DNA from 4 places in the Nonomuraea insulae genome. Region 4 is predicted to be linked to each of the others. Evidence: riboswitches for the same ligand, from Rfam matches in the RefSeq annotation. Region 4 holds a riboswitch; each other region holds the start of a gene.
What was found. A riboswitch is a leader RNA that binds a small molecule or an ion and turns the genes downstream of it on or off. The one in region 4 is predicted to bind cyclic di-AMP.
Positions count from the first base shown of each region.

Region 1: another riboswitch for cyclic di-AMP. It lies ahead of ACFPZ3_RS52275 (C40 family peptidase); the one in region 4 lies ahead of ACFPZ3_RS03775 (C40 family peptidase).
Region 2: another riboswitch for cyclic di-AMP. It lies ahead of ACFPZ3_RS24990 (CHAP domain-containing protein); the one in region 4 lies ahead of ACFPZ3_RS03775 (C40 family peptidase).
Region 3: another riboswitch for cyclic di-AMP. It lies ahead of ACFPZ3_RS51190 (CHAP domain-containing protein); the one in region 4 lies ahead of ACFPZ3_RS03775 (C40 family peptidase).

Region 1 covers NZ_JBHSPA010000080.1:33,445-41,045, forward strand. Annotated here, with positions in the region: gene ACFPZ3_RS52255 (ABC transporter ATP-binding protein) at 1-640, opposite strand, end outside; gene ACFPZ3_RS52260 (glycosyltransferase family 4 protein) at 891-1,988, opposite strand; gene ACFPZ3_RS52265 (M48 family metallopeptidase) at 1,985-3,328, opposite strand; gene ACFPZ3_RS52270 (gluzincin family metallopeptidase) at 3,366-4,175, opposite strand; gene ACFPZ3_RS52275 (C40 family peptidase) at 4,552-5,079, opposite strand; cyclic di-AMP (ydaO/yuaA leader) riboswitch at 5,153-5,318, opposite strand; gene ACFPZ3_RS52280 (C40 family peptidase) at 6,236-7,210, opposite strand; gene ACFPZ3_RS52285 (NYN domain-containing protein) at 7,296-7,601, opposite strand, start outside.
Region 2 covers NZ_JBHSPA010000027.1:589,537-597,137, forward strand. Annotated here, with positions in the region: gene ACFPZ3_RS24965 (helix-turn-helix domain-containing protein) at 1-542, shown strand, start outside; gene ACFPZ3_RS24970 (VOC family protein) at 687-1,070, shown strand; gene ACFPZ3_RS24975 (hypothetical protein) at 1,282-1,407, opposite strand; gene ACFPZ3_RS24980 (glycoside hydrolase family 25 protein) at 1,445-2,203, opposite strand; gene ACFPZ3_RS24985 (AraC family transcriptional regulator) at 2,369-3,154, opposite strand; cyclic di-AMP (ydaO/yuaA leader) riboswitch at 3,388-3,534, shown strand; gene ACFPZ3_RS24990 (CHAP domain-containing protein) at 3,546-4,178, shown strand; gene ACFPZ3_RS24995 (3-keto-alpha-glucoside-1,2-lyase-like domain-containing protein) at 4,321-7,601, opposite strand, start outside.
Region 3 covers NZ_JBHSPA010000073.1:297,785-305,385, reverse strand. Annotated here, with positions in the region: gene ACFPZ3_RS51210 (DUF6716 putative glycosyltransferase) at 1-762, opposite strand, end outside; gene ACFPZ3_RS51205 (hypothetical protein) at 765-1,709, opposite strand; gene ACFPZ3_RS51200 (aldo/keto reductase) at 1,808-2,629, shown strand; gene ACFPZ3_RS51195 (Gfo/Idh/MocA family protein) at 2,691-3,644, shown strand; cyclic di-AMP (ydaO/yuaA leader) riboswitch at 3,756-3,893, shown strand; gene ACFPZ3_RS51190 (CHAP domain-containing protein) at 3,905-4,609, shown strand; gene ACFPZ3_RS51185 (SRPBCC family protein) at 4,684-5,259, opposite strand; gene ACFPZ3_RS51180 (ArsR/SmtB family transcription factor) at 5,262-5,570, opposite strand; gene ACFPZ3_RS51175 (alpha/beta fold hydrolase) at 5,621-6,439, opposite strand; gene ACFPZ3_RS51170 (LysR family transcriptional regulator) at 6,498-7,361, shown strand; gene ACFPZ3_RS51165 (LLM class F420-dependent oxidoreductase) at 7,375-7,601, opposite strand, start outside.
Region 4 covers NZ_JBHSPA010000006.1:213,126-220,726, forward strand. Annotated here, with positions in the region: gene ACFPZ3_RS03760 (RDD family protein) at 1-448, opposite strand, end outside; gene ACFPZ3_RS03765 (RDD family protein) at 567-2,018, opposite strand; gene ACFPZ3_RS03770 (amino-acid N-acetyltransferase) at 2,104-2,685, opposite strand; cyclic di-AMP (ydaO/yuaA leader) riboswitch at 2,977-3,125, shown strand; gene ACFPZ3_RS03775 (C40 family peptidase) at 3,131-4,174, shown strand; gene ACFPZ3_RS03780 (LuxR C-terminal-related transcriptional regulator) at 4,259-4,471, opposite strand; gene ACFPZ3_RS03785 (cytochrome P450) at 4,778-5,854, shown strand; gene lysX (bifunctional lysylphosphatidylglycerol synthetase/lysine--tRNA ligase LysX) at 5,864-7,345, opposite strand; gene ACFPZ3_RS03795 (hypothetical protein) at 7,491-7,601, shown strand, end outside.

The sequences.
Region 1 (7,601 bases), on a different contig from region 4:
CCTTGGCCGCCTCGACGCTGGTGAGCAGGTGGGAGTAGGAGAACTCGCGGCGCTGCGAGGGGGCGATGTCCAGCATCAGCTTGGCCCGCCGCCTGGCCAGCGCCACCTGCGCGACCAGCGCCGGGATGCCCGCGACCAGCACGACTCCGGCCATCACCGGGGAGATCACGACGACCGAGGTGATGAAGCCGCCGAGCGTCAGGACGGCCCTGCCCAGCTCGAAGGCGGTGCTGATGAGGGTTCTGGCCAGCTGGCCGCCCTGCGATGCGAGCCGTAGGCGGTCGAGGAAGGCCGGGGCCTCGAAGGGGGCGAGGCCGACGAAGCGCTCCATCGCGAGGTAGAGCCGGTCGAGGGCGTACAGGGAGACCTGCCTGCCCATCTGGGCCCCGACGTACGTGCCGACCTGCGGCAGCACGGCCATCGCGACGCCGACGGCCACCATGAGGACGAGCAGGACCGTCAGCTCGCCCACCGGGGCCCCGCGGACCAGGTCGTCGAGGATGAGTTTGGTGAGCCAGGCGACCGCGACGGGCAGTCCGGCCTGGACCAGGGTGACGCATGCGTGGCACACCGCCCGGACCGGGCCGGCGCGCCAGACTAAACCCGCGGCTTCTGCGGCACTGCGCCGCATCGAGCTCATGGCGCCAGGCTATGTCCGCGACGGCAGGCGACGGGAAGACGTGCGATGAGCGTCCGAAACGTCGCGGCTCCGTCCGGGTCGTTCCGAACGGTTACGCTGGAGCGCGCTCCGCCCGCCGGTAGTACTATCGCCGGCCGTAGTGGGCTTCGCCTACCGGTAGCACTATCACCGGCCCTAGTGGGCTTCGCCTGCCGGTAGCACCATCGCCGGCCCTAGCGGGCTTCGTCGCGCGGCTCGTCCGCTCCTCCGGCTAGAGCAGGGCGTGAAAGCGGGCGGCCACCTGCTCCCACGCCCATTCGCGGGCGACCCAGTCGCGGCCGCCCGCGCCCATCTTGCGCGCCTTCTCCGCGTCGGTCAGCAGTTCGACGATGGCCTGCGCCACCTCGCCGGCGTCCTCGCCGTTCACCACCAGCCCGGTCTCGCCGTGCCGCACCGCGTCGGGCGCGCCGCCGGACGCGCCCGCCACCACCGGCAGCCCGGTCGCGGACGCCTCCAGGAACACGATCCCGAGCCCCTCCACGTCCACCCCGTTCAGCCGGGTACGGCACGGCATCGCGAACACGTCGCCCGCCGCGTAGTAGCCGGGCAGGCTCGCCGCCGGCACCGTCCCGGCGAACCTGATCGACTCCCGCCCGCCCGCCAGCCGCTCCAGCGTCTTCCGGTACGGGCCGCCGCCCACCAGCAGCAGCACCGCGTCCGGCACCGAGCGCAGGACCTCGGGCCAGGCCGCGATGAGCTGGTCCTGGCCCTTGCGCGGCACCAGGCGCGACACGCACACGACCACCGGCCTGTCGGACAGGCCCAGGTCGGCCTTGAGATTCCGCGAGGGCGTGCGGGGGTGGAACTGCCCGACGTCCACGCCGGGCGCGAGCCGTACGAGCTTGCCGGCCGGGATGGCGGCGGCCAGCCGCTCGCGCGTGTACTCGCCCAGATACGTCACCACGTCGGCGTTCTCGCCGATCCTGCGCAACACCGCGCGGAAGCCCGGCGCGCTCGCCCACGACGCCTCGTGGCCGTGGGTGAGCATCACCACCCGCCGCGCGCCCGCCCGCCGCAGGCGCGGGGCGAGCAGGCCGAGCGGCGCCGCCGCGCCGAACACGACGGTGTGAGCGCCGTGCTCGGCCACCAGCCCGGCCGCCGTCCGCGCGACGGCTGGAGTGGGCAGCATGAGCCGCGTCGGATGCCGCACGATCCGGTACGGCTGCCGCCGGTCGAACTCCGCGCTGCCCGGCCAGGCGGGGGCGTACACCACCACGCCCGGCGTGCGCAGCGCGAGCCCGTGCACGAACGACTGGATGCCGCCCGGCCTGGGTGGGAAGTCGTTCGTGACGAACAGCACCTTGATCACGGCTCGGGGATGCCGTTCAGCTTGGCCCATGAGCGGGCCATGGCGATGCGCTCAGGGCTGGAAGGATGGGAGGCATAGAGCACATATTCCACCGCATCCGGCGACAAGTCGGAAATATTGGTTACGGCGAGCCGTTTCTGCATCGCGATGAACGTGCCCGGGTCCTTCGTGAGGTCGAGCGCGTGCACGTCGGCCCTGGCCTCGATGTGCCGGCTGATCAGGTTCTGGGCGGGGCCGATGATCAGTGAGCCGACGGTCATCAGGCCCATGATCGCGCCGACCGCCCGCGGATCGGTGATCGAGGTGACGCCCACGCGCCGTCGTAGCGGGTCGAACACGAGGAACAGCAGGATCGCGCCCAGCCCGGCGGCCAGGCCGCCGACGAGCGTGCCGTACAGGACGTCGTCATGCTTGGCGTGGCCCAGCTCATGCGCCACGACCAGCTCGACCTCCCGCGGCGGGGCCCGGAGCAGTGTGTCGTAGACGACGATGCGGCGGGTGGCGCCGAAGCCGGACACATACGCGTTGAGCGCCGTCGTCCGCCGTGAGGCGTCGGCCACCAGCACGTCCTCGACCGGCACCCCGTCGCGCTCGGCCATCTCCAGCAGGTTCGCGCGCAGCGAGCCCCGCGGCATCGAGGTGAAGTCGTTGAACATCGGCTCGAAGACCACGGGATACACGAACGAGGCCACGATCGTCAGCGCGAACGCGCCCAGCGAGGCGGGGATCCACCAGCGCCTGACCTTGCGGGCCAGCGCCACGAGGGCCAGCAGCATCACGCAGAGCAGGAACGCCTCCACGCCCAGGTTCTTCAGCCGGTCCCCCGCCCAGCCGGCCCAGTCCTGGGTGGACAGGCCGTAGTCCCGCATGATCGTCTCGAACCAGACACCCAGAGGCCACCTGACCAGCTCGACGATCGCGGTGATCACCACGACGCCGAGGATCACCCGCAGCCACCGCGGGCCCCTGAGCACCCCCAGCACCTTGGCCCCGAACGGGGTGGCGACCAGGAGCCCGGCGAAGATGATCGTGAGCGCCAGCGAGAGGTAGCTCGGCAGGCTCGTGGCCACGTCGAACGCCTCCGCCCTGGCGATCTGCGTGGCGCTGAAGTCGCGGGCCGGATCCGGCGGGCCGCCCGTCAGCACGTCCCACGGGGTGCTGAAGACGGCCACGGCCAGGATGGCCAGGCCGAGCAGCACCAGCGCGACGGCGGCCTGCCGTCTCGGCCCGCTTCTCCCCACGGGCGCCTCCCCATCGGGCTCCGTCGCACCCCGGCCGGACCGCGCCGCGGTGGCCGTTCCGCCCTCTTGAGGGTCGTCCGCGTCCAGTTGTTCGCTCATCCGCCTCCCCTTCACACGAGCTGATCCCGTACGCACTTCACACGAGCCGATCCCGTACGTACGCGCGCCACCTTTCCGTCAGCGTGGCGACGGAGAGTCCCAGGGAGGCGAGTGCCTTTTCGACGCCGGCCACCTGGGCTTCACGGTAGAGCCTCACCAGGGTCCCCTCACCGAACCGGTCAGCGAGGAAACGACACGCGAGCCACGCCTCCTGGTACGCACGCGCCAGCCGGCCCGGGTCCCGCCCGTCCGCCACGAAAGCCTCAGGGCCGGGCAAAGCGCTGGGCAAGCGTCCGGCCTGTATCTCGGCGGCGAGTTCGGCGGCGGCGCTCGCCAGGGGCAGCCCTGCGTCCCGGTAGCCGACATAGTCGGCGAATCCCTCGTAGAGCCAGACGGGGAGGTGGTCGGTACCGGCCGCGACATGGGTGAGCTCGTGGGTGAGGACGACGTCCTTCCCCGTGGAGGTGAGGGTGGCGAACGTCTCGGGCACGACGATCACGCGCCCGCCGTCGGCCAGCGCCGCCAGACCGTCGAGCCGGTCCGCGCGGGCCAGCCGGGCGGCCTCGCCTGCCGACTCCGGTACGACGATCAGGGCTCGTACGGGCCTGCCCAGCACCTGCGAGACGCGCAGCCCGGCCCTGTCGGCCCTGTCGGCCAGTTCGCCGAGTGAGCCCGCGCCGTGGCCCACGACGACGGAGCGCCGGCCGTGAGAGACGATCGTGGGGCCTCCTGGCCACAGGCCACGCAACTCCGGGGGGAGGGCGGGGATGCCGGGGGCGCTGGCGGGGGCGAAGGCGAGGAGCAGCAGGGCGGTCACCGCCGCGCGTCGGCTCACCTGCTCGGACACGCTGCCTGATGGTAGTCGGCCAATCCCGTGCCCGACATGCGCCAGCCTGCGCCCCACGGGCGAAACCTGCGCCCGACCTGCGCAAGTCTGTACCTGACGGGCGAAGCCCGCGCCCCACGGGCGAAATCTGCGCCCCACGGGCGAAATCTGCGCCCCACGGGCGAAGCCCGCGCCCCACGGGCGAAATCTGCGCCCGACCTGCGCAAGTCTGTACCTGACGGGCGAAGCCCGCGCCCCACGGGCGAAATCTGCGCCCCACGGGCGAAGCCTGCGCCCCACGGGCGAAATCTGCGCCTCACGGGCGGAGCCTGCGCCTCACATGCGAAAGCCCCGTCCGAACTCAGGAAAGTCTCCAGAGAATCCGGACGGGGCTTGTTCACATGCCGGGACGGACCGCGCCGACGAACGACGACCTGCGCCATCCGCCCAGCTTGTCTATGCGCACCCGTTCGCCTGTCCGCGGCGAATGGATCATCTTGCCCTTGCCGACGTACATGCCCACGTGGCCCAACCCGCTGAAGAACATCAGGTCACCTGGCTTCAGTTTGCGCCAGGAGATCTTGTGCCTGATACGGGCGAACTGGCTGCTCGCCACGCGCGGGAGTTTCACCCCGGCCCTCTTCCAGGCGAACTGGACGAGTCCGGAGCAGTCAAACGAACCAGGTCCTGTGCCCCCGTATCGATACGGGTCACCGATCTGATCCTTGGCCACGGCGACGGCCGTGCGGGCCTTCGATTTCTGCCGAGCGGCTTTGGCGGCCTTTCTCTGGGCCGTCGTGACCGACTTCGCCGAGGTCAGGGCGGTGGTAGCCGCCTTCACCGTCGTCGTGCCGGCCGATGCGCTCGTCGTCGCCGCTTGAGCCGTGGGGGCATGGAGGACGAGACCTCCGGCCGTCACGGTCATCGTGAGTGCAACGCCACTCAGGGCAAGGCGGGACAGGCGGGGGTTCTGCAGGGAGTTAGACAGGATTTCTCCTTGTGTCTTCCACGAACGCCTACCGGGTTAGCTGACGGATTCGGGCCTGGAAGTCGCCCTACGGCGCGATTGGCGCGCCGATTCACCCCTGATCCCTGGGGAAACATGGGATCGCTGGGTCCCCGGCTCCGTGCCTCCTGGCTGCACGGATTCGGCAGGTCGCAAGCCCCGATTTGTCTGCGATATGGGGATATCGGGAGCGACCGGCGGATATTTATCTGTCTCGCATCGGGAGGGACCGATGCCGGTTCGCAGCGACATGGCTTGTTCACCGCGACGACGCCAGAAGCTACGCCGAACGGTCAAGGATCGGCAAAGGGTGAACCCGGTTGTAAAGATCAGATAGTGGTGTCGGTCAAATGCCGAACCCCTGCTGGAGCACCAGGTTCCGTTATTGAAATGTGACCCTGCTCACACTTGGACACAGCGGCTGTTGTCAGGTCCCAATCATCACTCGCGCCCCAAACGTCACATCTGAAACGCGACCACCCGCGCCGGGGAGCGCTCTCGCGATCACATCGCGATGGCCTACGAGGTGACGTAGTAGTCACGAAGATGGTCGATTCCGGAGCTTCACGGAAGGGCTTTGACCTGCGCAAAAGCGCTTACACCCGACCAACCGGCATGACCGAAACCTTTGGTGACAAACAACACAGCCGTCCGGCAGCCGAAATCCCCGCCGGCAGAGACCGAAACGGCGGGCATGGCGGCGAACGCTTGAACCACGGAAGTCGGGCAACTCGGGCTCGCGTAACGGCGGCTCGCCACTGAATGGTCAGAGGGCGTTTCCTGGAGGGCCATCAGGCGGAGTGCGGCGGGTGGTTGGCCGTGGCAGCGCGTAAAGGATGGGGCTAAGACGTTTCCTGGAGGGCCGTCAGCGGAGTGCGGCGGGTGGCCGACCAGTCACGGCGTAAAGGATGGCGCCAAACGCGGGTCAGGGCGTTTCCTGGAGGGCCGTCAGGCGAAGTGCGGCGGGTTACCGGCCATGGCAGCGCGTAAAGGTGCGCGGGTCAGTCCTGGACGGCGGTCAGCCGGAGCGGTCGGTGGACAGGCCACCCACCGCAGTCGAACTAAGGGAGAAAAGTCACGGACGGATCGCGCCGACGAGACCGCCCCCGTAGGCGGACAGTTTTACGACCTTGACGACGTCGCCGGTCTGCGGCGCATGGACGATATTCCCATTGCCCGCATAAATGCTGACGTGTCCGAGCCCATTACTGAAAATCAGGTCCCCGGGCTGCAGGGCGTCCATGCTCACCTTGCGGCTGGCCCCCCAGGCCCACTGCGACCACGTCGTACGCGGCAGCGAGACCCCAGCCGCCGCCCAGGCCGCCTGCGTCAGCCCCGAGCAGTCGAAGCCGCCAGGACCCGTCCCGCCGAATATGTACGGCTTGCCCACCTGCGCGTAGGCGAACCGCAGCACCGCGGCCGCGTTCCCCGAGGCCGCGCCGGTGTATTTGAGGCCCACGCTGTTCGGGTTGCCGGCGTTGTAGGCCCCGAGCTTCTTCAGCAGTTTCTTCTGCTGCTCGACCAGCTTGAGGATGTCGGAGCGCTCCTTCTGGACGGAGTCCCGCTCCTTGTCGGCGCCCCGCAGGGCGTCCTGCGCCTTGTCGCGGTCGGCCTTCAGCCCCCGGTTCGCCTGGTTGAAGGCCGCCAGCTTCCGGGCCCGCTCCTGCTGCACCTGGCCGGCCACCGCCAGCCCCGTCAGCATGCCCTGGGGGTTCTGCGAGCCGAGGATGCCGGGCCAGGAGGTCACGTCCTCGCCGAGCTTGTAGCTGTCGACGGCCATGCCGATCACCTGAGCGCGCAGGTCCTCAACGGTCGCCAGCTTGCGCTTGTAGCTGTCGTTCAGCGTGGTGTAGGTGGACTTGGCCTTCTTGTAGCGCTCTGTCGCCGTGTTGTACCGGTCGACGACCTTGTCGGCCTTGTCGTTGAGCTTGTCGAGCTTGGCCTTGGCTTGGCCGAGAGTGGGTTTGGGATCGGCGACCGCCGCTCCCATCGGGATCAGCACCAGCCCGAACATGAGACCCGTGGCCACCGGCACCCGGCCAAACCTCACTGTATCGCCTCCATGGGATTACATCTGGGGCGAAATAGTACAGAAGTGGCGGGTGGGCCATGACCCAAACGCGGCAATTCGTAACCTACGCGCGACCCAACCGGCGCAGCAGCAAAGCCGACGGAACGGGTCTGGCTCCCATGCGCCTGACCGACTCGGCGACCTCGCGGTCCGACGACACCACGGCGATGGCCCGGCCGGGTGGCTCAGCGCGTACGAGCTGGCGGATGAGGTCGTCGGCGATCTCCCCCGGCGCGCTGAACAACACCCGCACCCCGCGCGGCGCCACCACCTGCACGGGGGCGTTGAGCTCGGCGCCGTCGAACACCACGGTCACCTCGACCCTGGTCTGCGCCACGAGCCCGCCGAGCCCGGTCATGAGACGCGTGCG
Region 2 (7,601 bases), on a different contig from region 4:
GCCCGCTCGGCGCCGGCGCGCTGCTGGGGCTGCCGGCGTCGGCGCTGGCCGGGCACGTCGCCGATCTCGCCGACGTGGCCCCGGCGATGGCGGACCTGCCGGAGCGCCTGGCGGCCTGCTCGTCCTGGCCGCAACGCCGGGCCCTGGTCGAACGGACCCTGCTCACCGGCCTGGCCCGATACGGGGAGAACACCGACCGTCATGGACTGCGGGCCACGCTCGCGGCGTTGTCCAGAACCACCCGGGTGCAGGAGGCGGCTCAGCTGCTCGGGTGCTCCCGACGCCACCTGAGCACGGCGGTCCGTACCGAGTTGGGGGTGACGCCGAAGGAGTACCAACGGCTCATCCGTTTCGAGGCCGCCCGGGGCGGGCTCGTGGCCGCGGCCCGCGCGGGGCAGGTCAGTGTGGCCGCGGTGGCCGCCGCATCGGGATTCGCCGACCAGGCGCACCTCACCCGGGAGTGGCGGGCCATGGCCGGGTGCACGCCCACCGAGTGGCTGCGTACGGAAGGCCCGGCCGCGCGGGATCGCGAACCCGCCTGACGAAGCCGAGGCCGGTTCCCAGAAGTTCAAGACCAGCCGCTGACCGGCCACCACGATGGTGTGCGTGCCGCCGAACACGGCCTCCACGTCGCCGAGCGGACCTCTGGCGGCGAACGCTTCGATCAGATAGGCAGCGTCTCGACCATGAAACTCTCTCCTCGTCTCATCGTGCCCGACCCGGATCGCGCGTCGGCGTTCTACCAGGACGCTCTCGGCGCCGAGCAGGTGTTCCGTGCTCCGCTGGGCGACGATGGCCGGCCCGCCGTCGTCGATCACCGCATCGGTGGTTCGTCCTTCACGGTCTCGCCGGCCGTCTCCTCGTGGGAGTGGCTCTCACCGAGTGATCTCGGTGGCTCCGCGGTCCTCCTCGAGATCGAGGTCGACGACCCGGACGCGGTCGGCGAACGCATGATCACCCATGGCGCCGAGGTGGTCGTGCCGATCGAGAACCGGGACTACGGCAAGCGCTCGGGCCGCATCCGTGACCCGTTCGGCCACCTGTGGATCATCACCGGCGAGCTTCGCTGAACCGGCCTCCGCCGCCGTCCAATGCGACGTGGCGGTTCTTCGCCTTCGGGGGGCAGGCGATCGGCGCCCTCCCCGGCGGTGCGGCAGGGGCCGCTCTCGGATTTCGGGCGACCCTGGTCGTGAGCTCCGGCCTGATGCTCGCCGGCACCGCCGTGGCCCTGGTCTCTCCGGTACGCGTGTTACGCGACCTGGCGGACGCCCAGCGGCGGATCTAGCCGGTCTTCTCCGCGGCGGCCTTGGCGGCGTCGGAGAGCAGGCGGGCGCGGTGCTCGGGTGAGATCCACCTTCGGTTGACCAGCAGGGCGTGGATCCGCGTGGTGTTGGTGACGTCCGTCATTCCGCCGTGCCGCTACCACCCAGGAAGCAGGGAACGCTCAAGCAGCGTGGCGGCCCAGGGCGCGCAGCTGCTCCGGGCTCAGCACGGAGACGTTCTGGTCGAGGGGGGCGTCGGTGTACTGGTGGATGGCCCAGGACTTCCAGTCCGCGGGCGGGGTCACCGTGCCCTTGCCCACGCCGTAGCGGGCGACCCACAGGGGGTATTCGGCCAGGCCCTTGCCGTAGGTGTTGGCGAAGTTCCAGCCGCTGTAGAACATCGGGACGATCCCGGTCTTGGCCTTCACGTGCGACAGCCACGCCTTGGCCCAGGCGTTGACCTCGTCGACGGACTGGCCGTCGGCCGTCTCCAGGTCCAGGACCAGCAGGTCGCCGGGCTTGGCGGGCTGCGCGTTCACCACGGAGAGGAAGTGGTCGGCCTCGGCGATGGGGTCGTTGCCGGGGCGGCCGTAGTGGTAGGCCCCGCGCACGATGCCCTTGTCGCCCAGCTCACGCCAGTGCCTGGCGAAGGAGGAGTCGCGGTAGTCGGTGCCCTCGGTGGCCTTGATGATGCCGAACTGGGCCGAGCTGGCGCTCCAGTCGTACAGCGGCTCGTAGTGGGAGATGTCCAGGCCGTACGTGAGCGCTCCGGCCTCCTGCCGGGTGCCGTGCGGCGCGCCGTGGTCGGTGGTCCAGGCGGACGCCGTGCCGGTGACCGCGGTGATTCCGGCCAGGAGAGCGCCGGCGACGGCCAGGCTCAAGCGCTTGGAGTTCTTGGTGTTGAGCATGAGGGTGTTGACTCCTTGCTTGGTCTGGATCACCCCAAGGGACGATTGGTGAAAGACGGCATCGACAATGGGTACGCCGCTACGGATAAAGGTACGTATTTCCCTAAAGAGCGGCAAAGGTGATGTAGGGGATAGAGGCTCACATAAGCCTGAAATGCCGACCAGACCGGGGATTCACCGCCGGGTAAATCTTCTTTGTCAGAAATGTACGGCGTCCCCGTTGAGGTAGCGCCCGGGCGACGTGCCGACGGTTCGCCGGAAGGCGGCCAGGAAAGCGCTCGGAGTCGCGTATCCCACGGCGTGCGCGGTTTCCGACACCGGGCGGCCCTCGGCGAGCAGCGGCAGGGCGGCGCGCAGCCGCGTGTGGGTGCGCCAGCGGTCGAAGCTCATGCCCGTGTCGCGGACGAACAGCCGGGTCAGCGTGCGCCGGCTCACCCCGATGGAGCGGGCGTGGGCGTCGAGACTCCGTGGGTCCGCGGGGTCGGCGAGCAGGGCGTCGGCCACGGCGCGCACGCGTTCGTCCACGGGTTCTGGAACGTCGATCGGCAGGGTGGGCAAGGGGTGCAGCAGGTCCAGCACCACCGCCTCGGCGCGCAGGCGCGCGTCATCGGCGAGGTCCTCGCGGGCGAGGTGGCCGATCAGATGGGCCAGCAGTCCGTCCACGCCGACCGCGGTGGGCTCCGCCCAGTTCAGGGCGCACCGCTCCGGATCGAGGTAGAGGCTGCACAACACCGCGTCGCGGGTCGCCCCGGTCTGGTGGACGACCCCCGCAGGCAACCACAGGGCCCTGCTGGGCGGCAGGATCCAGTACGAGTCGGCGACGGCGACGCCGAGCACGCCGCTGCGCGTCCACGCCAGTTGGTGATGGGTGTGGCTGTGCGGGGAGATCCACTGCCCTGATTCCAGCGGGAAGTGCCCGACGACGATCACCCCTGCGGAGGCCGGGGGCGCGGTGTCGACGGCCTCGATCATGGACTTCCGCATGCCGTTCAGGGTATGTCCTCAGCGCGACACACCCGTGTCGCATCGCGAATCATGGCCGGCGTGCTGCGAATCCCGCCCGGAGCAGGTAAAGAATTTTGCCGCGATCCCCTTTGGCGTGGGGGTTTCTGTTGCCCCTTCCAGGGGATGGCTTGCATCTTTCTATGCGCTTCGCTTACGTTCGAGGACTTGAGGCGTGCTTCATGACGCCTGCATATTGCCGAGACCCGCGTCTGTGAACGCGGCCGCCTAATTCGCGATCTCGCGGAGCCGGGGACCCACTTTTCTCCGGGGTGAATCGGTGCGCCTGGATCGGGCGCCCTGTAGAGCACTTCCACGCTCGAACCCGTCAGCTAACCCGGTAGGCGCATGGAAGCAAGGAGCAATTCCCGTAATGCCTAAGTACAGCTTCACCCATGCCCTGATGCCCGGAAAACTGGCCCGGTTCGCCGTCGGGATGAGCGTGGCGGCCGGTGCCGCTCTCGCCGCCACCCCGGCCTTCGCCGCCGATCACGACGTCCAGAAGCCGGCGCATCAGGTGAGCGCGCAGTCTGTGCTGAAGATCGCCGAGTCGCAGATCGGTGTGTCGGAGAACGCCGCCGGCGGCGGCACTCCGTTCCACAGCTGGTACATGTCCTCGCCCCGCGCGCAGGAGACCATCGCCCGCGACGGCGGCACCCTGCGGACCTACGCCAACGCCCCGTGGTGCGCCATGTTCGTCTCCTGGGTCGGCGAGAAGGCCGGCGCCCGTCCCACCGTCGGCTGGGACGCCTACACCGTTACCTACGCCAAGTGGTTCCAGGCCAACCATCGTTGGGGCACGCTCGCCAAGCCCGGCGCCGTGGTCTTCTACGACTGGAATGGCAAGAGCACCACGGGCATCGACCACGTGGGCCTGGTGAAGCAGGACAACGGCAACGGCACGATCACCACGATCGAGGGCAACACCGGAAACGGCAAGGTCGAGCAGCGGGTCCGGCCGAAGTCCCAGGTCGTGGGCTACGGATACCCCGACTACAGGGCTTGATCGCAGAAGAGCTCCTTGCCATGTGCGATGGTCAAGGGAGAACGGGTGGCGCAGGAGAGATTCCTGCGCCACCCGTTGCTTTGTGTCGGCATGACCTGCGACCAAGCTCGGCTGCGACCGCGGTCGCATGGCGGGCACGGGGTCAGGAGACGGGTTCGATCCATACGTTGCGGAAACGGGGGTTCTCGCCGGGATCGCCGTGGTCCTGGAGGCGGATCCCGCCCGACGCCGAGCTCTCCGGGATGTGGTCGCCGGTGCCGCCGTCGATGGCCACGTCGTCGTGTACCACCACGCCGTTCCAGACGACCGTCACCCGCGCGTCGTCGGTCTTGACGCCCGCGCTGGTGTAGCGGGCCGCGCGGAAGGTGATCTCGTAGGTCTGCCACGTCCCTGAGGCGGTGGCCATGTTGCGGTCGGGCGCGCGTTTGGAGTAGATCGAGCCCGCCTCGTTGGCGGCCGGCGTGGTGTCGCCGTACGACTCGAGGACCTGCACCTCGTAGCGTTCCTGGAGGAAGATGCCGCTGTTGCCGCGCTGCTGCCCGGTCACCTCCGGCGGGTAGTCCGGCTCGTACCACTCGGCGTGCAGCTTGAAGTCGCCGAACGTGCGCCGGGTGCGGATGTCGCCGCCGTAGGACTCCATGGAGCCGTTCGCGATCGGCCAGGTCGCCGCTCCGCCTGCCCGTCTCTCCCATGCCGCCAGGCCGGTCCCGTCGAAGAGCGTGATCCGCTCCGCCTTCGACACGGTGATGTGGTCGAGGCCGAGTTGTCCCGCGTCGCCGGAGTCGTACCTGTAGGCGATGGTGTTCGCGCCCCGCTTCAGGTCGAGGGCCTCGGTCTGGACGGCCCAGTCGCCGGAGGCGGCCAGCCGCACCTGCCTGACCTTGGTCCCGTTGACGTACACGCTCACCGACGTGCCGGTGTCGGCCGCGTAGCGGAGCCCGACGGTATGCCTGCCGGGCGAGTCCGCACGTACCGAGAACGAGGTGCTCGCGCCCGCGGTCGTGTAGCCGTCGACGAAGCCCGCGCCGGTGTGGCCCTGACGGCCGGTGCTCACCTTCGCGCCGCCGCGCAGCTGGGCGTTCTCCGCCTCAAGTACGGGTCGCGCGGCCACGGTGACGGAGTCCAGGTTGACGTTGCCCGTGTCGCCGCTGTCGTAGGAGTAGGCGATGGTGTTGGCGCCCGCCTTCAACGTGAGCGGTTCGACCCGGGTGGCCCACTGGTCCCACGTCTCCGTCGTGGCCAGCGGCACCTGCCTGACCTTGGTCCCGTTGACGTACACGCTCAGCGACTTGGCGCCGGGCGCCGGGTTCGGGCCGTTGGAGTAGCGCAGGCCCACGTGGTACGTGCCGGCCTCGGCCGCGCGTACGGCGAACCGCGTGGCCGCGCCCGCGCTCCAGAAGCCGTCGACGAAACCGGCTCCCGAGTAGCTCGGATGGTCGGTGTTCAGCTTCGCGCCGCCGCTCTGCGCCGCGCTCTCCGCCTCGTAGACGGTGTCCGTCACCGGGCCGCCGACCAGCGAGTTGAGCGTGTACCAGGCTTCGGTGCTCCACAACGACCGCCCTGATGCCGAGCTGAACGGACGCGGTGACCGCAGGTGCACCACCCGCCCCGGCTTCAGGCCCGCGATCTTGAGCGTGACCTTCTTCCCGCCGGAGGCCGGAATCGCGGAGGTGACGGTCAGCGGCTCCTCATCCACCTTGGGCCCGCCGTAGGTGGCGGCCGCGACGTAGCGCCACTGGGTGACCTGGTATTTGGCCGCCAGCGACGTGGCCGTCTCCGCCGACAGCGGCTCGGTGTACTCCAGCTCGAAGCCGCCCTCGATCGCGCGCATCTTCACGATGTCGAACGCCTTGTCCTCGCCCGGGGTCAGCTTCTGCAGGCCGTAGGTGAGCTTGCCCGGCTGGCCCCAGTTTCCGCCGGCGCCCAGACCGCCGGCGTAGATGGCGCCGTCAGGCCCCAGGCTGATCCGGTTGACCCCCGCTTCGAGTCCCTGGGTGAAGCGGAAGACCGCGCCCTGGTACTCGCCGTTGACCTTCTCCAGGTAGGCCCGCTGGATCCCGCCGTAGGTGACGTCGCCGAACAGCATCTGCCCCGCGAACCTGCCCCGCCTCATGACCAGCGGAGTGCTGGGGGAGTTGGCGATCTCGTTGTGCGGCAGCCACAACACGGGCTGGGTCACCGGCTCGTCGTCGAACGGGCCGTCAGGATTGGTGTGGTGATTGAAGAACCGGTCCTTCTTGATGTGCACCAGTTTCGAGGCGGGCAGCCAGCCGCCCTGGTTGTCCAGGACGAACAGCTCACCCTCCGGACCCCAGCCGAGCCCGTTGGGCGTGCGCAGACCGCCGGCGACGTACTCGACCGCGCCGGTCGCCTTGTCGATCTTGATGCTCGTGCCCCTGTCCCGCGCCGGCTGCGGGTCGGTGGTGGCGCCGCCGTAGTCGATGGCGACGGAGAGGTTGATGTAGAAGTGGCCGTCACGGTAGAGCATCCCGAACGCGAACTCGTGGAAGTTGCCGCTGAACGGCCAGGTCGCCACGGTCCTGAGGTTGTCGGCGACCTCGTCGCCGTCGGTGTCGTTCAGCTCCACCAGCCGGGACTTCTCCGAGACGTAGAGCTTGCCGTCCACGTACTTGATGCCCATGGGCTCCTGCAGCCCGCTGGCGATCTTCTTGGTGGTCACCCGCGCGGGTGAGGTCGCGCCGGTGACGTTGCCGAGCAGGTAGACCTCGCCGAGCCTGGTCTCCGAGCCGCCCCAGGTGGCGATCGCCAACCGGTCGTCGGGCAGCCAGTCCATCGCGGTCACCTGCGGCTGGAAACCTGCCGGGCGCAGGTCGGTGAGCGTGAGGTCAGGGTGTACGGACGCCAGGGGCAGCCCGTCGCCGGGGGAGTCGGCGCCGCTCTCGCACTCCTTGCGCCCGGGGGCGGTGACGCGCACCACGTCCGCGTCGGTGCTCAGCACCGAGGTGGGAACGACGGCGAACCCGGCGGATCCAGGTGGTCTCCACTCCAGCTTGAGCTGCTGGCCGTACAGGTGCTCGAAGTGGTCGACGCGCAGCGCGTGGTAGCCGGCGGTCAGGGTGATCGTGCCGTCCAAGGCGATCGGCCCGTGCCGTCCGTCGTTGGTGATCACGACGGTGTCGTCGATGCGCAGCCTGGAGCCGTCGTCGCTGGTGAGCCGGAACTCGTACGTGCCCGCGGCGGGAACGTCGATGTTGCCGATGGCCTCGGTGACGAACATGTCGGTCAGGCCGAAGTCGGCGTCGGAGACCCAGTCGATCGTGGGCATCAGCTTGTCCACGTTGGGAGTCTGACCGGGCTTGAGCGTGCAGAGCTTGGACAGTTCGACCTGGACGTCGTAGGTGCGCAGGGTGACGCCCGGCTCCTGCGGCGGGACCGCCGCATGCGCTTGAGCGGGTACGACCA
Region 3 (7,601 bases), on a different contig from region 4:
GCTCACCGTGACGAACCCGGTCGCCCGCTCCAGCTGCTCCCGCATCGACCCCGCCTCGAACGCCAGCCGCCCCGGCTCCCCCATCTCCCGCCACAGCCGCCGGTAGTGGAAGCGCTCGTTGTGCGTCTGCCGCTCGTCCTCCAGGGCTCGCAGCTTGACCACCACGTCCAGGTCGGGCCGGCCCTCGGCCAGCCCGGCCAGCGACAGCAGGATCCGCTCGCGCTGCTCCCGCTCCCGCGGCACCTTGGCCTGCGTGGCGAAGACCACCCGGTTACCGCCCCCTGCCACTCTTTCCTGGCGCAGGAACGGCAGCCTGGCCAGGCCCACCGCCCCTCCCCCGCCGAGCCGGGCGGCGATCTCGGAGAACTCGGCCACCTCCCGCTCGCTGTGCACCACGAACAGGTCGCAACCGCTGCGGAACAACCACGCCTTCTCCGTCGCCGGCACCGAGATGCCCGGCAGCCCGCTGACGAAAACCGGGCGGGGCCGCAGCCCGTCCAGCACCTCGGCCACCAGCACGTCCACCACCGGGCCCGTGCAGGCCACGAGGATCACGTCGGGCCGCGTCCGCTCGGCCAGCCGCCGCACCGACCGCGCGGACAACACGGGCGGCGGCTCCCCGTCGCCCACAGCCGCGGCCATCTGCTCCGGCGAAGGGGCGATCGGCGTGCGCACCACGACCAGCTCCGCCGGACCATCCAGGTCACCGAGCAGGCAGGCCGCCCATTTCAGATACGAATCGGAGTCGGCGACCGCCAGCACTCTCAACCGGACACTCCTGTCAAATGCGAGCGCAGGGCGGGGGCCGCCCTGCTCGTCCACCAGTCCTCTGGAACATCCACGGGCTCGACGGCGACTCCGCGCGGGCCGAGCAGCACCCGCAGCGAGGTGATCGCGGTCGAAGGGAGGCTGAGCACGCGCTGGCCGGCGTCCAGGCCACGCAGCGTCAGCTCGGCGGGCACGCCGCCGTCGTGGACGGTGATGCCGGGGCGCTCCCGGATCAGCGCGACGTCCACGGGGTCCTCGCGGCGGTGCGGGTAGTAGGCCAGCGGCTCGCTCGCGGCCAGGTCCGTCAGCCAGCGCAGGTAGTGGTCGCGGTGGACCAGGCCGTTGCGGACGAGCGAGGTGCCGAGCACGACCGTGCGCTCGGCCGGGCCCTCGGCGCTGGGCGGCTGGGAGCGCAGCCAGGCGAAGTCATGGCGTACGAGATTCACGCCGGCCTCGCGTACGGCCTCTTCGAGCTTGTCGTCCACGGCCAGCGCGGTGAAGATGCAGACGTTGCTCAGGCGCAACCGCAGCGCGGCCGCCAGGCCGAGCGTGGCGCGCAGCCGGGTGGAGCGGACGCGGGCCCGCAGCAGCGGCCGGAACGGGCCCGCCGCGATCAGCTCCAGCAGCCGCAGCGTGGCCAGCCCGTCGTCCACGATGACGATGCGGCCGGGGCGGGACACGAGCCAGCGCAGCTGCACCTTGCCGGAGAAGGCGTCCCCGACGGCCTGCAGGCGCCTGGGCATGCGCTCGCGCGGTTCGGCCAGCTCCAGGCCCTCCGGGAGGTCCAGCGAGCGCAGCTCGCGCCGTGTGGCCTTCAGGGGCCGCAGGCCCGCGCGGGGCACGACGGCCGTCTTCGGGCCGAGGAGCCCGGCGTGGTGGGCCTCGACGGCGCACAGCATCTGGAGCGGGGACTCCACCCAGGCCGACGCCTGTTCGACCACTCCTTGCCCTCCCAGCGAAGTGATGGCCCGTTCACGACCGCTTCAAGCTAGCCCCACCGGCTTAAGCGCTCAGAAACGCGGCGTGAACAATGGAGGGTATGAACTCGCTCATGCTCAACACCGACGGTGTGCAGATCCCGCAGCTCGGATACGGCGTCTGGCAGATCCCGGCCGACGAGGCCGAGCAGGCGGTCGCGACCGCTTTCAAGACGGGCTACCGGCACGTCGACACCGCCGCCGCCTACGGCAACGAGGAGGGCGTGGGGCGGGCCGTGCGCGCGAGCGGGCTGCCGCGCGAGAAGGTGTTCGTGACCACGAAGTTGTGGAACGCCGACCACTCCCGCGCCGAGGCGGCCTTCGACGAGTGCCTGGCGCGCCTGGGGCTCGACCACGTAGATCTTTTCCTCATCCACTGGCCGGTGCCGCGGCAGGACAGGTACGTGCAGGCGTGGAAGGCGATGGAGAAGATCTACCGTGACGGGCGGGCCAGGGCCATCGGCACGTCCAACTTCACGGTCGCCAACCTCACCCGGCTCATGGAGGAGACCGACATCACCCCGGCCATCAACCAGATCGAGTTGCACCCGTACCTGCAGCAGCGGGAGCTGCGGGCCTTCCACGAGGCCAACGGCATCCTCACCGAGGCGTGGGGCCCGCTCGGGCAGGGCAAGGGGCTGCTTGAGGACCCGGCGCTGACGGTGCTGTCGGAGAAGTACGGCAAGACTCCGGCGCAGATCGTGCTGCGCTGGCACCTGCAGCTCGGCAACGTGGTCATCCCGAAGTCCGTCACGCCCGCGCGGATCGCCGAGAACGTCGACGTCTTCCACTTCATCCTCGACTCCGAGGACATGGCGGCCATCGGGGCGATGAACAAGGGGCGGCGTCTGGGGGCGGACCCGGAGACGTTCAATGTGACCTGAGTGACGGAGGTGAATGGGGTGAATAACCCCATTCATTTACCCGCCCTATACGATCTCGGGCGTGCGAGATTTTACGTGGGGAATCGCGGCGACCGGTGGCATCGCGCGGACCGTGGGCGCGGCCATCGTGGCGGAGCCCGGGATGCGGGTGGCCGCCGTCGGTTCGCGGGATCTGGCCAGGGCTCAGGCCCTGGCCTCGACGTTGGGCGCGGAGTCGGCGTACGGCTCCTACGAGCGGTTGTGCGCCGACCCGGCCGTGGACGCCGTCTACGTGGCCACGCCGCACGCGCAGCACCTGGCCGTGGCCGAGGCGGCCATCGCCGCGGGTAAAGCCGTGCTCTGCGAGAAACCGCTGGCCGCGACCGTGGACGACGCGGAGAAGATGGTACGCCTGGCGCGCGAGGCACGGGTGTTCCTGATGGAGGCCATGTGGATGAGGTTCAACCCCCTCGTCCGGCGGATCGCGGGCGACCCGCGCTTCGGCGAGATCCGCTCCGTGCAGGCGAGTTTCGGCTTCGCCTCCCCCTATGACCCCGCCCATCGGCTGTGGGCGCCGGAGCTGGGCGGGGGCGCTTTGCTGGACCTGGGGATCTACCCGTTCGGGCTGGCCCAGATGCTCCTGGGCATGCCCTCCGACCTGCGGATGACCGGGTCCCTGGCCCCCAACGGGGTGGACGCGGAGGCGGCCGGCGTATTGCTCTATCCCGGCGGAAGGCACGCTCTCGTGGCGACCTCGTTGCTGGGGAATTACCCCAACCTGGCCAGTGTTGTAGGTACTCAGATGCGGGCGGACATCCCGGCGCCTTTCTGGGCGCCCCAGCGGATCGTCCTCACGGGACCCTCGATGGACCCGGAAGAGCACGTACTCGATCCGGCGGACAACGGATACGCCGGAGAGCTCCGCGAAGTCCGCGCCGCCACGGCCGAAGGCAGGACCGAATCCTCGATCATGCCTCTTGACGAATCCCTTGCCATGATGGGGCTTCTGGCCGACGCGCGGAGGCAACTCGCCTAGCCGCACTTTATGGATTTGTAATCCTCTTGCCTCATGTATTACCTTATGAGGCATCTTGAGGCATACGTCCGGTTTGTCCGGCTATGTCTGACCATCGCACGAAAGATCGCAGGATTGCGACCGCTGAATCCGCCTTCGGGCGGAACCGGGGACCCATGTCCTTTGGGGTGAATCGGCACTCCGGTGCCGTAGGGCAGCTTCCACGCCCGAACCCGTCAGCTAACCCGGTAAGCGGCATGGAAGCAAGGAGTACCCCCTCGATGGCCAAGCACCGAATCACCGCTGCCACGAAGACCGGTATCGCCCGCGCCCTCCTCGGCGCGAGCGTCCTCGCCTCGGCCCTCGGCGCCAACGCCGTGACGGCCAGCGCGGACACCGCCACCGGAGTCGCCGCGGCCACCGCCGCCAGGCACCCGGCCGCCGCTATCGCCGCCCACCAGGACGGCGCCAAGACCAACGAGACCAAGGTCAACGTCACCGCCGACCAGGTCCTCTCCCTGGCCAAGTCCCAGGTGGGCACCTCGGAGAACTCCAGCGGCGGCGGCACCAAGTACCAGCAGTGGTACGCCGACTCACGGCGCGCCGCAGAGACCGTCGCCCGCGACGGCGGCAGCCGCGCCGACTACCTGAACGCCGCCTGGTGCTCGATGTTCGTCTCCTGGGTCGGCGAGCAGACCGGCGCCCGCCCGCAGGTCGGCTGGGACGCCTACACCGTCGCCCACGCCAAGTGGTTCGCCGCCAACCACCGCTTCGGCAACGAGGCCAAGCCCGGCGCCGTGGTCTTCTTCTCCTGGAGCGGCAGCAAGTCCCTCAACGACATCAACCACGTCGGGTTCGTCGTCAAGGACAACCACAACGGCACCATCTCCACGGTCGAGGGCAACACGGGCGACGGCACGGTCGCGGAGCGCGTCCGTCCGACGTCGCAGGTCGTCGGCTACGGCTACCCGCAGTACGCCGCCTGACGGACTCTTCACCGGCACGATCGAGCGCGCGTCCCCCGCACGGGGGGCGCGCGCTCGCGCGTTTCCCCGCCCGATCAAGACCCCTCGCTCTGACCCTTCACCTGCTCCGGCAGCCCGGTGTTGGGGATGCCGAACCTGCGCGCGTACTGATCGTTGAGTTCCGCCCAGCCGAAGGCGGTCGCCGCGGCGCCGCGGATCGGCGGGATCGGATGACCTTCGAGCAGCTTCTCGGCCACGTCGAGGCACAGGTGCCAACCCGCCGCGACCTTCGGGATCCACTCGCGGTCGTTGACGGTGTGCCGCAACGTCAGCCGGGCGCCGGCGTCGGTGGCCGCCAGCTCCCAGCGCAGCAGGTCGGTGCCGAGGGTGTACTCCAGCAGCGTCGGCGGTTCTGCGCGGACGACCTCGGCCTCCATGTCCACGGGCTTGTCGTCGTCGATCATCGTGATCGTGACGCCGCCCGCCTTGGAGAGATCGCGGTCGGCCGTGTACGGCGCCCACGCGGCGAGTTGTTCCGGCTCGGTCAGCGCGGCCCACACCTTCTCGGGCGGGTGGCGCAGGTCGCGGGTGAAGACCAGGGTCCAGCGATCCTCCGTCGCCTCGCAGCCGACCTGGCCGAGCGGGCTCGGGCGGTATGCGTCGTCGGTCATGACTACTCCAGGTTGTCGAGATGACGCTCGAGAGCGTCGAGATGCCGGTCCCAGAGGGCGCGGTACGGCTGAAGCCAGTCGTCGAGCGCCCGGAAGGGACCCGCGTGAATGCGGTAGATCCGCCGCTGAGCCTCCGTGCGGCAGGTGACGAAACCGGCTTCCCTGAGCACCTTCAGCTGCTTGGAAACCGTGGGCTGGCTGACGTCGAGCGCCTCCACCAGCTCGTTCACGCTGCTCTCGGCCGTCAGGAGCCGGTCGAGAATCCGGCGCCGGGTCGGTTCGGAGAGCACGGAGAACGTATCGACGGACATGCCTTTATATTCCTAGAAGGGCATATTCCTGTCAAGGCATATACGCCGATTCACCCCAGGAAGAACTCCGCCAGCGCGCCCGCGACCCGTACCGGATCGTTCTCCATGGGAATGTGACCCGCCCCCGCGACGCGGACGAGCCGGGTGTCCGGCATCTCGGCGGCGAACCGCTCGGCGTGCCGCACCTCCTGGAAGGTGTCCTCCTCGCCCCAGACCAGCAGCTTGGGCGTCGCGCCGGCCCTGAGCGCGGGCACCAGATCCAGCGTGTAACGGCTGTCGGCGGCGCCCGCGAGTGCCATCCAGGACCGGCAGACACGCGGGTCGTTCCAGGGGCCCAGGTAGTCGGCCAGCTCCTCCTCCGAAGCCGGGCGGGCCAGCGCCGTGGTGACGGCCGTACGGCGGGCGGCCAGCACGTCCTCCACCGTCGTCGCGGCGACTACGGCGGGGTCCCGGTAGCGGGCCACCCCCGGCACCGGCCAGGAGTCGTAGGTGACCGAGTTGACCAGCGCCAGCCGGCCCACCTTCGCCACACCCCCGGCCAGCAGGTGCTGGGCGATCGCACCGCCGATGTCGTGCCCGGCCACGGCCACCGGCTCCGCCACCCTCAGCGCCGCCGCGAACCGCGCCACCCACCCCGCCAGCGCCGGGACGGCCGCCGTCTCCGGCGTCAGCTCCCCCTCCGAGCGCCCCAGGCCGGGCAGATCGACCGCGACCGGCCGCAGCCCGGCCGCGGCCAGCAGATCCATCACCGGCGCCCACACCCGGCTCCAGTACGTGCCGTGCAGCAGCAACACCACCGGCCCGCGCTCCCCCGCCGCCAGATAACTGGCCCGCAGACCGTCGACCTCGATCGTCTTTCGCGTCGTCATGGCATAACCATCGGGTTCTGGCCAGGGGGAGGTCAAATACCAACTAAGGTATGTCGCTATGACATTGGCGCAGCTCAGAGTGCTCGTCGCGGTCGCCGATCACGGCGGCTTCACCACCGCCGCCGACCACGTCGGCATGTCCCAGCCCGCCGTCAGCCGCGCCATCGCCACCCTGGAACGCGAACTGGGAGCGGCCCTGTTCGTACGCCACCGCGACGGCATCGCCCTCACCGAGGCCGGCGACCGAGCCCTCGCCCGGGCCCGCGAGACGCTGCGCCACTTCGACCTCATCCGCGCCGACGTGGCCGCCGCCAACGGCCAGATCACCGGCGAACTGCGCCTGGCCAGCCTGCCCAGCGCCACCGGCACGCTCGTCGCCAGACTGCTGCGCGCCTTCACTGACCACTACCCCCAGGTCCGGGTGCGCCTGTTCGAAGGCGTCGACGACGACATCCGCGCCTGGCTGCACCGCGGCGCCGCCGAGGTCGGCGTGGTCACCCTCCCCGCCCCCGGCCTGCACACCGCCCACCTCAGCACCCATGACATGGTCGCCGTCATGCCGGCCGCACACCCCCTCGCCGCCCAGCCCGTCGTGCACCTGTCCGACCTGGCCGGGCGGCCGTTCATCCTGACCACCGCCGGCTGCCGGCCGCTGATCATGGGCGCGGCGCTGGCCGCGGGGGTGGGGCTGGACATCGCGTTCGAGGCCGGCGGGCCCGCCGCCATCCTGGAGATGGTCAGCGCCGGCCTGGGCGTCAGCATCGTGCCCACGCTCGGCCTGCCCGCCGACCTCGGCGCGGTGGTCACCCGGCCGCTGGAGCCTGCCATGAGCCGCTCACTGGCCCTGGCCGTCCCGTCGCTGGACGGGTGCGCGCCCACGGCGCGGGCGTTCCTGGACGAGCTGGCCGCCTTTACGTTGTAGATTCATACGCGTGTCAGCGGGAGATGAGCGTGGCCCATCGGTCCAAGGTGGACAGCGCCTCGTCGGCGGAGCGGTACTGCAGGGTGAACAGGCCGCGGTCGGCGCCCGCCTTGGCGTAGGCGTCGAGCCGGCCGGGCTCGGGCATCGGGCCACCCTCCGGGATCACGCCGAACAGCGTGATCGGCACCCGTCCCCGTCCGGCGTCGGCGGCCCTGGCGCGCAGCGTGGCGGCTCGCCGGG
Region 4 (7,601 bases):
CGTGCGGCCCCCGCTCCAGCGGCTTGTCGATCAGGATGAGCAACCCCACCCCGAACAGCAGCATTCCGGCCAGCAGATTGACGACCGGAATGCCCATCAGCATGACGGGCGCCGGATAGACCAGCGCTCGTTTGAGCAGAGCACGGGGCGGAAGACCGGCCGGAGCCAGGCGAATCCTCATGATCGCCTTACCGAAGGTGCGCCCGTGGCGGGAATGCGCCCGCCAGTCGTAGACCGCATAACCCAGCCCCGCCGCCAACCACGCGAACACGCCCGGCAGACGCCCGCCGAACACCTCCGACATCCCGACAGTTCGGAAGAAGCCCCACAGCACGATGAACAGAATGTAATAGAAGACCCCGAAGACGAGTGCTTCAATCAGTCGGGCAGCGAGGCGTTCCCACCATTCCGCGGGCCGCGTGTCCTGCCACGGCGCCGTCCCGGCCATAACTCCCACCTCGCGTCATCGGCGGCTCGGGGTCTCCAGGACAACATTCTCTACGGAGCGGGCGGACAAAACACAGGGGCCGGCGGGAAGCCGGCCCCTGTTTTGCGTGTGCGGAAGACTACTTGATCTTCACCACCACGGTCTTCGCGAACTTGTCCGCGAAGGTCTGGTGCAGCGGCTTGTCCCAGAGCTGCGACGCTCCGTTGAGCGCGTAGGCGACGCCCGCGAGCAGGGCCCCGAGGATGGGCACCCAGTAGAGGATGTAGCCGCCCACGGTCAGCACCGCCCGCTTGACCGCCACGTCGGTCGGCAGGCCGCCGGCTTGCACGTGCCCGCCCACCTGGACGGCCTTGATGCCCAGCACCATCTTCCCGACCGTCTGGCCCTTCATCTTGTGAAGGATGAAGTCGTAGACGACGTAGATGATGGTCGCCAAGACCGAGACGGCCACGTAGTACAGCAGGGCGAAGGTGAGGCCGGTGGTGAGCCCCGTGATCGAGCTGTACGAGGGGTACAGCGGGGTGAGGATGAGCTGGACCACGACCAGCACGATGCCGAAGATGACGCCGTCGATGATCCTGGCCACCAGTCGCTGCCACCACTCCGCCAGCGGAGCCGGAGCCCCGGGCGGCTGGACGCCGACCGGCTGGCCGTAGGGCTGCCCGTAGCCGGGCTGGCCGTAGCCGCCCTGCGCGTACTGCTGCGGCTGCTGACCGTAGCCGGGCTGCCCGCCGTACTGCTGCTGCTGCGGGTCGGCGTACTGCTGCTGAGCGTAGCCCTGCTGGCCGTAGTCCTGCTGGCCGTAGCCGGGCTGGGACTGCTGCTGCTGGCCGTAGTCCTGCTGCTGGCCGTAGCCGGGCTGCTGCCCGTAGTCCTGCTGCTGCCCGTACTGAGGCTGCTGGCCGTAGCCGGGCTGCGACTGGGGCTGCTGCCCATATGGGGCCTGCTGGCCGGACTGCGGCTGCTGGCCGTAGCCCTGCTGCTGCCCGTAGTCCTGCTGCTGGCCGTAGCCGGGCTGCTGGCCGTAGTCCTGCTGGCCGTAACCAGGCTGGGACTGCTGCTGCTGGCCGTAGCCGGGCTGCTGGCCGTAGTCCTGCTGGCCGTAACCGGGCTGGGACTGCTGCTGCTGCTGCCCGTATTGAGGCTGCTGGCCGGACTGCGGCTGCTGACCGTAGCCCTGCTGCTGCCCGTATTGAGGTTGCTGGCCGGACTGCGGTTGCTGACCGTAGCCCTGCTGCTGACCGTACTGGGCCTGCTGGCCGTAGTCCGGCTGGGACTGCTGCTGCTGGCCGTAGCCCTGCTGCTGGCCATAGTCCTGCTGGCCGTAACCGGGCTGGGGCTGCTGCTGCCCATACTGGGGCTGTTGCTGGCCGTAGCCCTGCTGCTGTTGTTGTTGTCCGTACTGGGGCTGCTGCCCGTAGGCGTCGTCCGCCCGGTAGCCGACCACAGTGACGTCGGGGTCGGGCTCGCCGGGGTGGCGGCCCGTGTTCTGCTGCTGCCCGTAGGGGGTGCCAGGCGCAGAATTCTCGCCGGAATCGTCCTGTGGGTACGGCGGCTGTCCGGTGCTCACCGTGTCACCTCGCTCCAAGTGCGCATGTGGCACGTGTCAGGACACATGCCTGTGCTGCCCAACGTATCGACATAGGTATCAACAATCACCTTTCCAACTGGTCAAGGTCTGCGTCACCCGATGTCAGATGGAGCAGCATGCGGGTGTTGCCCAGGGTGTTCGGTTTGACGTGTTCCAGGTCGAGGAACTCCGCCACACCCTCGTCGTACGAGGCCAGCAGTTCGGCGTACACCTCGGGTGAGACCGGAGTGCCCTGAATCGGGCGAAAGCCATGTCTCGCGAAGAAGTCGACCTCAAAAGTCAGACAGAATACACGTTGCAGACCTAGATCTTTTGCGTGCTGTATCAACGCAGAGACGATCCGATGGCCGACGCCCATCCCCCGGCACTCGGGATCCACGGCCACGGTGCGAACCTCCGCGAGGTCCTCCCACAGCACGTGGAGCGCGCCGCAGCCGACGACCTGCCCTCCCCGCTCGGCCACCCAGAATTCCTGTACGTCCTCGTACAGCGTGACCGTGGCCTTCTTCAGAAGCCGCGGCCCCGCGCCCGCGTAGGTGTCCACCAGAGCCCTGACCAAGCGCACGTCAGGCGTGCGGGCACGCCTGACCACGACCGCGCTCTCGGGCGCGGTCTCGGACGCTGTCAGTTCGGCCACCTGCTCCATGGCTCTCCAGAGTACAGATGTCATTACGGCTCAGACCTAACTCCCATGTCTCGGCCCATCCTGTTACATGTGTTGGTCATATGGGCGCGTGCCTGCATGCCCTGGCCGGGTTGGGGTGAGGGCGACGGCAAAGAGGACATAAAGTCTGTTCTGCACGAGTGTGCACGAGATCACCTTGTGACCCTTCGGTTGTGAAACCTCTACAGACTCGGCAGTTCTGGTTGAGCACGAACCTGGAGTGCATTAGTGTCCTGCGACGATGTTCCCTGCGTGTCGCCCCCGTATCGGCGCGCGAGGAACACGCCCAATCCCCGCGAGGGGAGCCGGGGACCCGCCGGTGACGTCCTCCAGCGTCACCAATGGGGTGAATCCGAGCGTTCGGTAGGGCTGCTCCGGCCCGAACCCGTCAGCTAACCCGGTAGGCGTCTATGAGAGGAGCTGGTTGGTGAAGCGCACGCTCAACGGTGGGGGGAAGACGGCGGGCAAGAACGCCCGCCCTCCGGAACGGGCCAGGCGACCACATCGGTTCGGTGTGGTGAGTCTCACAATCGCCGCATTCCTGATCGCCATCCCCGTCGGCTCGGCGTCGGCTGACCCCAAACCCTCGCTCCAGGCCCTGGCCAAGCAGGTCAACAAGATGCACACGGAGATCGAGACGCTGACCGAGCAGTACAACGGCCAGCGGGAGAAGCTCAAGACCGCCAAGAAGTCCGCCGAGGCCGCGGAGAAGACGTTGTCGACCAGCGAGGCCGACCTGGCGGCCAAGCGCGCCAAGGCCGCCATGCTCGCCGAGAACGCCTACATGACCGGCGGCCTGGGCAAGGCGCTGGCGTTCACCACCTCCCAGGACCCCGACACCTTCCTCGACCGCGCCGCCACCACCTACATCCTCGAGCAGCAGCAGGGCGAGGAGGTCAACCAGGTCACCAAGGCCAGGGAGGCCGCCGAGCGCGCCAAGTCCGGGGCCAAGACGCGTATCGAGGAGGTCCAGAAGCTCGTCAGCGAGCTCGAGACCAAGCGCAGTAAGATCACCAACCTGGTGACCAGGGTGGAGAGCAACCTGTTCAAGCGGGCGCTGGGCGAGGCCGGACAGGCCGGCACGCGGGCGCAGCGCGTCAACCTGCCGATCATCGGCGGCGGCAAGGCGGCGCAGGCGGCCCGGTGGGCGCTCACACAGCAGCTCAAGCCGTATGTCTGGGGCGCCTCAGGCCCCAGCACCTACGACTGCTCAGGGCTGGTCATGGCGGCCTACCAGAAGGTGGGCATCTCCCTGCCGCACTACACCGGCAGCCAGTGGACCGCGGGCAGGCACATCTCACGCTCCGAGCTGCGGCCGGGCGACCTGGTGTTCTTCTACGGCGACCTGCACCACGTGGGCATCTACCTCGGCGGGGGCATGATGGTGCACGCGCCGCAGACCGGTGACGTGGTACGGATCGCCTCACTCGACCGGCGGCCGTTCGCCGGCGCGGTGCGCATAGCCGACTGAGCCGACTGAGCCGACTGAGCCGGCCACAACCGACTGAGCCGGCCGAGCCGACCTGCCATCACATTTCCCCGTGGCCGCCCGCCGCTAGATCAACTGGCGGCGGGCCGCCCACGCCACGGCCTCGATCGCCGTGGCCACACCGATGCGGTCGCAGATGCCCCGCAACCTCCGGCGCACGGTACGACCGCTGATATCCAGACGTCTGCCCACTCGATCTACTGTGACCCCCTTGGCAAGCTCCGCCAATAACGCGACGTCCGCATGGCTCAGCTCAACACCTTCAGTGAGCACATCCATCGGGAGCCCTCCCCCCCAACAGCAACCTTTGACCTCACAACCGGGCCAAAGTCGCTCCTCGCAGACGGTAAACGCATCCTGGAAAGGTCGTCAAGCACGATAATCGCCACGCTTGACGAATGCTATTGACATGATCCGATATATATGGCGTACTGCCGATATGTCAGAACCGATCACTTCGCGATGAGCGACCTCGTCGAGCCTTCCGAGTCGCTGGATCCGGCATCAATGAGCGCAGTCGACGTTCTGGGTTTTGATCCGTTCGACGGCGAATTTCTGCATGATCCTTATTCCCGTTACCGCGAGATGAGCGCACGTGGCGCTCTCTTCCGTACGCGTGGAGGACTGCTCGTCGCCACCACTCACGCGCTCTGTACGACGCTGCTCCGCGAGCCGCGCTTCGGCCGCGACTACGACCCGTGGAGCGACGGAGGCACAGGTCAGGCCGCTGTGTCGTTCCTGTGGATGGACCCGCCCGACCACACCAGGCTCCGCGCCCTGGTGAGCAGGGCCTTCACACCGCGCATGCTCGAACGGCTGCGCGCGCGCATCGAGGCCATCACCGCCGAGTTGATCGCCGCGCTGCCGGAGGAAACCGACCTCGTGTCCGGACTCGCCTACCCCCTTCCGGTCATGGTGATCAGTGAGATGCTCGGAGTGCCTCCGGAGGACCACGATCGCTTCCGGGGCTGGAGCGAGATCTTGGCCCGCGGCCTTGACCCGATGCTGACAGAAGACCACATGTCGGAAACCGGGCGGGCCGGAAGGGAGTTTCGCGACTACTTCCGCGAACTCGCCGCGATCCGGCGTGAGCGTCCCGGAGAGGACCTCCTGAGCGCCCTGACACAGGTACGGGAGCTGAGCGAGCCCGAGCTGCTCGCCACCTGCGTGCTGCTGCTCGTGGCCGGCCACGAGACGACCGTCAACCTCATCGCCAACGGGGTGCTCAACCTGGCCCGGCACGGCCTGCTGCGGCACGCCTCCGAGCGGCCCAAGCACGTGGTGGAGGAGGTGCTCAGGTACGACCCGCCGGTCCACCTCACCACCAGGGTGGCGCTGGAGGACACGGAGCTGGGCGGCGTGCCGTTGCCCAAGGGCACGGAAGTGATGGTCCTGATAGGCGCGGCCAATCGCGACCCGGCGGTCTTTCCCGATCCCGACCGCTTCGACGTCACCCGCGAACCGAGCCGGCATCTCGCCTTCGGGCTCGGCATCCACTTCTGCCTCGGGGCGACGCTGGCCAGGATGGAGGGCGAGATCGTGCTGTCGGCACTGGCGACGGCGGCACCGGGGCTGGAGCTCGCCGACGCCGCGCCGCCGTACAAGGAGAACGTGGTGTTGCGGGGCCTGGCCACGCTGCCGGTACGGCTGCGGCGCGGCTAGCCCCCGCGCTCAGTGGGTGGGCTTGACCAGCGGGAACAGGATGGTCTCGCGGATGTTCTTGCCGGTGAAGGCCATGATCATCCGGTCGATGCCCGCCCCCATGCCCCCGGTCGGCGGCATCGCGTATTCCAGCGCCTGCAGGAAGTCCTCGTCGAGCTGCATGGCCTCCAGGTCGCCACCGGCGGCCAGGAGTGACTGCTCCACCAGGCGGCGGCGCTGCTCGATCGGCTCGTTCAGCTCGGAGTAGCCGGTGCCCAGCTCGGTGCCGAAACCGATCAGGTCCCACTTCTCCGTCAGCAGCGGGTTGTCGCGGTGGTTGCGGGCCAGCGGCGAGGTCTCCAGCGGGTAGTCCATGACGAACGTGGGCTGGACGAGCGTGTGCTCGACGAGCTCCTCGAACAACTCCTGCACGAGCTTGCCCGAGCCCCACTTCGGGTCCCAGTGGATCTCACGGTGGTCCGCCAGCTTGCGCAGCTCCTCCAGGGTGGTGGAGGTGGTGATCTCCTCGCCCACGGCCCGCGACACCGCGTCGTGCAGGGTGATGCGCGGCCACTCGGGGATGCCGAGGTCGATCTCCGTGCCCTCGTGGACGACCACCGAGGTGCCCAGGGCGGCCAGGACGGCCTTCTGGTACATCCGCTGGGTCAGGTCGGCGATGCCGTTGTAGTCGAGGTAGGTCCCGTAGGCCTCGACCATGGTGAACTCGGGGTTGTGCGTGGAGTCCGCGCCCTCGTTGCGGAAGTTGCGGTTGATCTCGAAGACCTTCTCGATGCCGCCGACCACGAGCCGCTTGAGGTAGAGCTCGATCGCGATGCGGAGGTAGAGGTCCATGTCGTAGGCGTTGATGTGGGTCTTGAACGGCCTGGCCGTCGCGCCGCCGTGGATCGGCTGCAACATCGGCGTCTCTACCTCTAGGTAACCCTCTTCGTGCCAGAAGTCGCGCACCGCGCGCACCGTGGCGCTGCGGACCCGCGCCATCGTCCTGGCCTCGTCGTTGACGATGAGGTCGACGTAGCGCTGGCGCACCCGCGCCTCAGGGTCGGTGAGGCCGACGTGCTTCTCCGGCAGCGGGCGCAGGCACTTGGCGGTGATCTGCCAGCTCTCGGCCAGGATGGACAGCTCGCCCCTGCGTGAGGTGATGACCTCGCCGATCACGCCCACGTGGTCGCCCAGGTCGACGTCGCGCTTCCAGCTCGCCAGGGACTCCTCGCCCACCTTGTCGAGCGAGATCATGACCTGCAGGTCGCCGCCGCCGTCGCGGAGTGTGGCAAAGCAGAGCTTGCCGCCCACGCGGTTGAGCATGACGCGCCCCGCGACCGCGACCGTGTCACCGGTGGCCGTGTCGGGCTCCAGGCCCTGGTATTTCTCCCTGACCTCGGTGTTGGTCGTCGTGCGTGGGAAATTCACCGGGTAAGGATCGACGCCGTCATGACGAAGGCGGTCGAGCTTCTCCCTCCGGATGCGCATCTGCTCGGGAAGTTCGTCGCTCACAACATCAAAGGGTAGGGGATATGGCGAACTGCAAGGGTTCGTCAGCCTTCTGCATACCCTTTGCAAGAGCGCTGCCGTATCAATATCTCACGAGCTCGGGGGGGAACCGGTAGGGAACCGGTCCAAGGGAGCTCAAGGAGAGAAAATGTTCAAGAAGATCGCCATTGGCCTCCTGGCCGCCGGCGCGACGACCGCCCTGGCTCTGTCCGTTCCTGCCGCCGCCAGCGCGAGCACCTCGGACAACCACGACTACTCC